One region of the Arthrobacter sp. RCC_34 genome, then DNA from elsewhere that is predicted to be linked to it. Evidence: predicted binding sites of a transcription regulator. Region 1 holds the regulator's gene; each other region holds the start of a gene.

The links. Region 1 encodes HrcA, which represses chaperone genes, less so after heat shock. Its sites were predicted from a motif close to TTNGCACTCGNNNNNNNCGAGTGCNAA; they were not measured.
Region 2: groES (co-chaperone GroES) is a predicted target of HrcA. The motif match lies at 870-896, and genes of this name have one in related genera.
Region 3: groL (chaperonin GroEL) is a predicted target of HrcA. The motif match lies at 866-892, and genes of this name have one in related genera.

The regions. Positions count from the first base shown of each region.
Region 1 is NZ_JBFUPW010000001.1:1,474,464-1,476,727, reverse strand. It holds gene AB6732_RS07010 (DUF3097 domain-containing protein) at 1-801, opposite strand, end outside; gene hrcA (heat-inducible transcriptional repressor HrcA) at 927-1,940, shown strand; gene dnaJ (molecular chaperone DnaJ) at 2,001-2,264, shown strand, end outside.
Region 2 is NZ_JBFUPW010000001.1:446,920-449,183, forward strand. It holds gene AB6732_RS02100 (SAM-dependent methyltransferase) at 1-343, opposite strand, end outside; gene AB6732_RS02105 (hypothetical protein) at 425-811, shown strand; gene groES (co-chaperone GroES) at 1,023-1,319, shown strand; gene groL (chaperonin GroEL) at 1,422-2,264, shown strand, end outside.
Region 3 is NZ_JBFUPW010000002.1:604,666-606,929, reverse strand. It holds gene AB6732_RS11460 (LytR C-terminal domain-containing protein) at 1-597, shown strand, start outside; gene groL (chaperonin GroEL) at 1,080-2,264, shown strand, end outside.

The DNA of each region.
Region 1 (2,264 bases):
CAGCAGGCTCGGTTCCAGGTCAGCGTAGCTGCGCACGGTGGAGAGCAGCTTCTGCCAGCCGAGACCGATGTCCTCCGCGGTGGCGTGCGGCCAGCCGAAGGCCTGGAGGATGCCCGTCTTCCAGTCGGTGCCGCGGGGGATCTGCGGCCACGCGGGGATGCCGAGGGTCTGAGGTTTGATGGCCTGCCACACGTCGACGTACGGATGTCCCACCACCAGGACGTTCCCACTGACACCCGGCTTGCGCATCAGGGCGTCGACGATCCGCTGCTCCTTCGAGCCGGGCACCAGGTGATCGACCAGGATGCCCAGCTTGCGGCCGGGACCGGGGCCGAAGGCCGCGACGGCCGCTTCCAGGTCATCAATGCCGTGCAAAGGCTCGACGACGATGCCCTCCACCCGCAGATCGTCGCCCCAGACGCGCTCGACGAGTTCGGCGTCGTGCTTGCCTTCCACCCAGATGCGACTGGCGAGGGCCGTGCGGGCTTTGGTGTCGACGTGGAGCGAGCCGCTCGCGGTGCGCCGGGGACCCTGCTGAGCGGCGGCGGCTCGTGGCGGAACGATCTTGACCGCTTCGCCGTCCAGGAGGAATCCGAAGCCGAGCTGGAAGGAACGCTCCTTGCCCCGGCGGTCCTCCAGACTGAGGATGTGCATCCCGCCCGACTTCTCCACGCGCGTCACGGCGCCGACCCAGCCGGTCTGAACCTCCTCGAGGACCATGCCCCGCTCCACCGGCACCTCGCGCAGCTGCTTCTTGGCGGGTGCGCTGAGGTCCTGAGGTCCCCAGGAATGGATGGACATGATGCCTCCTGCTGTTCTCCGCCTGGCGATGTCCCGGGTCCGGGGCAGGCATACTAGAATTAGCACTTAGAGAGGTAGAGTGCTAAGAGAAACGCCGAAGAGCAAGAGCATGTGGAGGTGGCCGAGTGAGTGATCCTCGTCGTCTCGAAGTCCTGCGCGCCATCGTGGAGGATTACGTCCACTTCCGGGAGCCGGTGGGATCGAAAGTGCTGGTGGAGCGCCATCAGCTGGGCGTGTCCAGCGCGACGATCCGCAACGACATGGCGGCGCTGGAGGAGGAGGGGCTCATCGCGGCCCCCCACACGAGCGCAGGCCGTATTCCGACGGACAAGGGCTACCGGCTCTTCGTGGACCAGCTGGCCTCCGTCAAGCCGCTGTCCGCCGCGGAGCGCCGTGCCATCCACTCCTTCCTGGACAGTGCCTCCGATCTCGATGACGTGCTGGAACGGTCGGCCCGGCTGCTGTCCCAGCTGACACGGCAGGTGGCCGTGGTCCAGTACCCCAAGGCCAGCCAGGCCCGCCTGCGGCATCTCGAAGTGGTGGCGCTCGGAGGTTCTCAGGTGCTGCTCGTGCTGATCACCGACACCGGATCGGTGGACCAGCGGGTGGTGGATCTGGGACAGGTTCTGGCGGAATCCGATGTCGCGGTGCTGAGGACGATGTTCCTGGCGGCCTGCGCGAACCAGCCGCTCGACGCCCTGCGTGAGACCGTCCCCGTCCTGACCGCGACGGTGGCCCCGGGCCTTCAGCAGCCCGCCGCGGCACTCGCGGCCGCGCTCCTGTCGCTCCTCGACTCGAGCGCGGAGGAGCGGATCGTCCTGGCGGGAACCGCGAATCTGGCGCGCGCCACCATGGATTTCCCCCTGAGCATCGGGCCGGTGCTGGAGGCGCTCGAGGAGCAGGTGGTCATGCTGCGGCTCCTGACCGAGATGCACCAGGATCAGCATGGCGTCGCCGTCAGCATCGGACGCGAGAACCCGTTCGACGAACTCGCCGGCACCTCGGTGGTGGCCACCGGCTACGGCAAGGGTTCCGCGTCGAAGGTGGGCGTCCTCGGCCCCACCCGCATGGACTACCCGTCCTCCATGGCGGCGGTGCGCGCCGTCGCGCGCTATCTTTCACGGATTCTGGCGGGGTGACCTCACCGGTCGCCCGACGCCACAGCAAGTCACCCAATAGAGGAAGAGAAGTACACACACGTGAGCAGTCACTATGAAGTCCTCGGAGTCCCGCGCGACGCCAGCGGCGAGGAGATCAAGAAGGCCTACCGCAAGCTCGCGCGGACCCTCCACCCGGACGTGAACTCCGCGGATGACGCCGCCGAGCAGTTCAAGGCCGTGACGCACGCCTACGAGGTCCTCTCGGTTCCCGAGAAGCGCCGGGTCTACGACACCACGGGCAACGAGAACGGCACCGACAACGGTTTCGGCGGTTACTCCGGTTCCGGCTTCGCCTTCCAGGAC
Region 2 (2,264 bases), 1.0 Mb from region 1:
GCGCATCGGCGCCGAGGCCACAGCCGAGGTCGATCACGCGTGCCACCCCGGCCCGGCGGTAGCGTTCGGCGTGCAGCGCCGCGACGTTGAGCCGAGTGGCTTGCTCCAGGCCGGCCTGAGTGAAGAGCATGTCCTGGGCGAACGGCCCGAACTTCGCCTCCGCCTTCGCCCGGAGCCGGCTCTGGGTCAGCAGGGCGGCGACCAGTGCCGGATCGTGTCCGTCTTTGCGGAGGCGGAGATTCTGCGCCAGGGCGTCCTTCTCGGAGTAGGGTTCCATCGAGTTCAGCAGGGCGAAGGCCTCGGCCGTGAGCAGGGGCGCGATCTGGCCGTCGGGGGTGGGCATGGTTCCAGCCTAGTGCGCGGGTCCGGGTTGAAAGAGCCGCGAGCGGAGCGGGCGTCCGGCCGCGCCCGGTAGGCTGAAAGCATGAGCGCCCACCAGCCCAGATCATCCGCCTCGAGTTCCCGGAAGGTGCTGGTGGCCCTGCTCGGTGAGTATTCCCGGGCGCTGCTGATCGTGGGCGTGGTCGTGCTCCTGGTGGCCTTCGCCGTCTTGGGCGTGCTCTGGGTCCTCGACACGTTCAACGCCGCGGTGTACTCCGTGGACGGCAAGAACATCGCCGACGCCACCGAGGAGGCGAAGGGGCTGCGGGAGATCTATTCGCCCGTGCGCGCCGGGGCCTGGGTGGTGCTCATCCTCGCCGCCGTCTTCGCCGCGCTGGGCGCCGTGGGCCTGTATCTGAACCGCGACAACCGCCCGAAGGGGCAGGATCCGGAGCAGGGTGACCTGGGAGTCGAGGACATCCTCGACTGACCGCGTCCCGGCCCCGCGCCGAACGTCGAGGCGGATGTGTTCCGCCGATGACGAATAGTTGGCACTCGCCTTGACCGAGTGCTAACGCATCCCTACAGTTGCTATTAGCACTCGTACCCCTCGGGTGCTAAGCCCAAGGTTGCTGCCGGCACCGCGACGACGGTTGGCACCGCGGCTGAAGACGTCAGAAATCTCATGCAAAGGAGAGATCGTGTCGGTCTCCATCAAGCCTCTTGAGGATCGTATTGTCATCCGCCAGCTCGCCGCTGAAGTGACCACCGCTTCCGGCCTGGTCATCCCGGACTCCGCTCAGGAGAAGCCGCAGGAAGGCGAAGTCGTGGCCGTTGGCCCCGGCCGCGTGGACGACAATGGCAACCGTGTTCCGATCGACGTTGCCGTGGGCGATGTCGTGCTGTACTCCAAGTACGGCGGCACCGAGGTCAAGGCCGGCGGTGAGGAGTACCTCGTGCTGTCCTCCCGCGATGTCCTGGCGATCATCGTCAAGTAACGCCCCTACAGCTCATGTAGCGCAGATCCCCGCACCGTGACCGGGTGCCCGGCCTGGCCGGTGCCCCGTCGGTGGCGGGGATCTGCTCTTGAAAGGACACTCATGGCAAAGCAACTGGCGTTCGACGACGCCGCACGCCGCGCGCTCGAGGCCGGTATCGACAAGCTGGCCAACACGGTCAAGGTCACCCTCGGCCCGCGCGGCCGCAACGTCGTGCTGGACAAGAAGTGGGGCGCCCCCACCATCACGAACGATGGTGTGACCATCGCCCGTGAAGTCGAACTGGACGACCCGTACGAGAACCTTGGCGCTCAGCTCGCCAAGGAGGTCGCCACCAAGACCAACGACGTGGCCGGCGATGGCACCACCACCGCCACCGTCCTGGCCCAGGCCCTCGTCAAGGAAGGCCTCCGCAACGTGGCCGCCGGCGCAGCCCCGGGCGAGATCAAGCGTGGCATCGAGACCGCGGTGGAAGCCGTGGCCGACCGCCTGCTGGAGAACGCCCGCGAAGTGGAGGGCAACCACGTCGCGAACGTGGCCGCCATCTCCGCGCAGTCCGAGGAGATCGGCGAGCTGCTCGCCGAGGCCTTCGGCAAGGTCGGCAAGGATGGTGTCATCACCATCGAAGAGTCCTCCACCACCCAGACCGAGCTGGTCCTCACCGAGGGCATGCAGTTCGACAAGGGTTACCTGTCCCCGTACTTCATCACGGACCAGGACCGCCAGGAGGCCGTCCTGGAGGACGCCTTCATCCTGATCAACCAGGGCAAGATCTCCAGCCTTCAGGACCTGCTTCCCCTGCTGGAGAAGACCCTGCAGGCCAACAAGCCGCTGTTCGTGATCGCCGAGGACGTCGACGGCGAGGCCTTGTCCACGCTGATCGTCAACCGCCTGCGCGGCACCCTGAACGTGGTCGCCGTCAAGGCTCCGGGCTTCGGCGACCGC
Region 3 (2,264 bases), on a different contig from region 1:
ACCAAATACGCCCGGGACGAATTCGATGATGTGCCGGAAGGCACCGAACGCCGCGGGGTGCACCGTGTCGCCAGGGCCTCCGCCGGCGCCGCGCTGCGTCCCCTGCTGGCGTCCGGCGTCGTCGCCCTGCTGATCGGCCTCGTGGCGTACTTCGCCTTCCCCTCCATGGGCGCCCGGGCGGAGGCCAAGGCCTCGCCGTCCGCCTCCTCGAGCGCTTCGGCGAAGCCATCCGCCAAGCCGTCGGCGAAGCCGTCCGCATCGGCCCCGGCTCCTTCTCCGAGCGCGACCGCCCCGTCCGCTCCGCCCACCACCACGGCGGCCGTGGACAAGTCGCGCCCCGTGTCCGTGTACAACGGCACCACGACGGCGGGCCTCGCGGCCGGCTACGGCGCCAAGGTCACCGCCGCCGGCTGGACGCTGGGACCCGTCGGCAACTGGCAGGGCGTGGCCCAGCCGAGTTCGGTGGTCTTCTACAGCTCCGAGGGCCTCAAGGCGTCCGCGACCGAGCTCGCCGGCGCCCTCGGCATCGCCCGGGTGGAGCTGGCTACGAACCTCCAGGACCCGCTCGCCGTGGTGCTGGGTCCCGGCGCGGCCTGACCTCTCCCCGGATCTTTGTCCCGGATATTCGGCGGACCCCGTCTGACCGACGCTGAGTGAACGGTGTCGTCGGACGGCAACTGCACATTCTGATGTTCGGATTGTTCGTTCCACTCTGGCTTCCCGGACGGCGGGGCAGGTCACCCGCCGCTTCCGCCGGACACGCCGGGTCCGCACCCGGTCGCGCCTCATGGGGCGGCGCGGTCCTGAGGTTTCGCCGCTGGCGTGAACGCCTTGCACTCACCAGACGAGAGTGCTAATTATTGAGTTAGCACTCCGGAGTGCCGACTGCTAATGAATCCGTTCCGCGGATGATGGCCGGCCCGCCGGAGAGAAGGCAACCCCGGTCTCAATGAGGCCCGGTGCGCCGGCGTACGGATGCCGGCGGGCCGTGCCGTCCGTCGCGGGCATTGGGCAGCCAGGACCCTTCATCCCTCAACGACAGTCCGGAAACGTACTGACCCGAAAGGACCTTTGCCGTCATGGCCAAGATCATTGCATTTGATGAAGAGGCACGCCGCGGCCTGGAGCGAGGCCTGAACATCCTCGCCGACGCCGTCAAGGTCACCCTGGGCCCGCGTGGTCGCAACGTGGTGCTCGAGAAGAAGTGGGGCGCTCCCACGATCACCAACGATGGTGTGTCCATCGCCAAGGAGATCGAGCTCGAGGATCCCTACGAGAAGATCGGCGCAGAGCTGGTCAAGGAAGTCGCCAAGAAGACTGACGACGTCGCCGGTGACGGCACCACCACCGCTACGGTGCTGGCTCAGGCGCTCGTGAAGGAAGGCCTGCGCAACGTCGCAGCTGGCGCCGACCCGCTGTCCCTCAAGCGCGGCATCGAGAAGGCCGTCGAGGCCGTCACCGAAGAGCTGCTCGCCTCCGCCAAGGAGATCGAGACCAAGGAAGAGATCGCCGCCACCGCGTCCATCTCCGCCGGTGACGCTCAGATCGGTGAACTGATCGCCGAAGCCCTGGACAAGGTGGGCAAGGAAGGCGTCATCACCGTCGAGGAGTCCAACACCTTCGGCCTGGAGCTCGAGCTCACCGAGGGCATGCGCTTCGACAAGGGCTACATCTCCGCGTACTTCGTCACGGACGCAGAGCGCCAGGAGACCGTGCTCGAGGATCCCTACATCCTCATCGTGAACTCCAAGATCAGCTCCGTGAAGGACCTGGTCGCCGTCCTCGAGAAGGTCATGCAGGCCAACAAGCCGCTGCTGATCATCGCCGAGGACGTCGAGGGCGAGGCCCTGGCCACCCTCATCGTCAACAAGCTCAAGGGCACCTTCAAGTCCGTCGCCGTCAAGGCTCCGGGCTTCGGTGACCGCCGCAAGGCTCAGCTGGCCGACATCGCCATCCTCACCGGTGGCAACGTCATCTCCGAGGAGATCGGCCTCAAGCTCGACGCCGCCACCCTGGCCGACCTCGGCCAGGCCCGCAAGGTCGTCGTCACCAAGGACGAGACCACCATCGTCGAGGGTGCCGGCGACGCCGAAGCCATCGCCGGCCGCGTGGCTCAGATCCGTTCCGAGATCGAGAACTCCGATTCGGACTACGACCGCGAGAAGCTCCAGGAGCGCCTGGCGAAGCTGGCCGGCGGCGTGGCCGTCATCAAGGCCGGTGCAGCCACCGAGGTGGAGCTCAAGGAGCGCAAGCACCGCATCGAG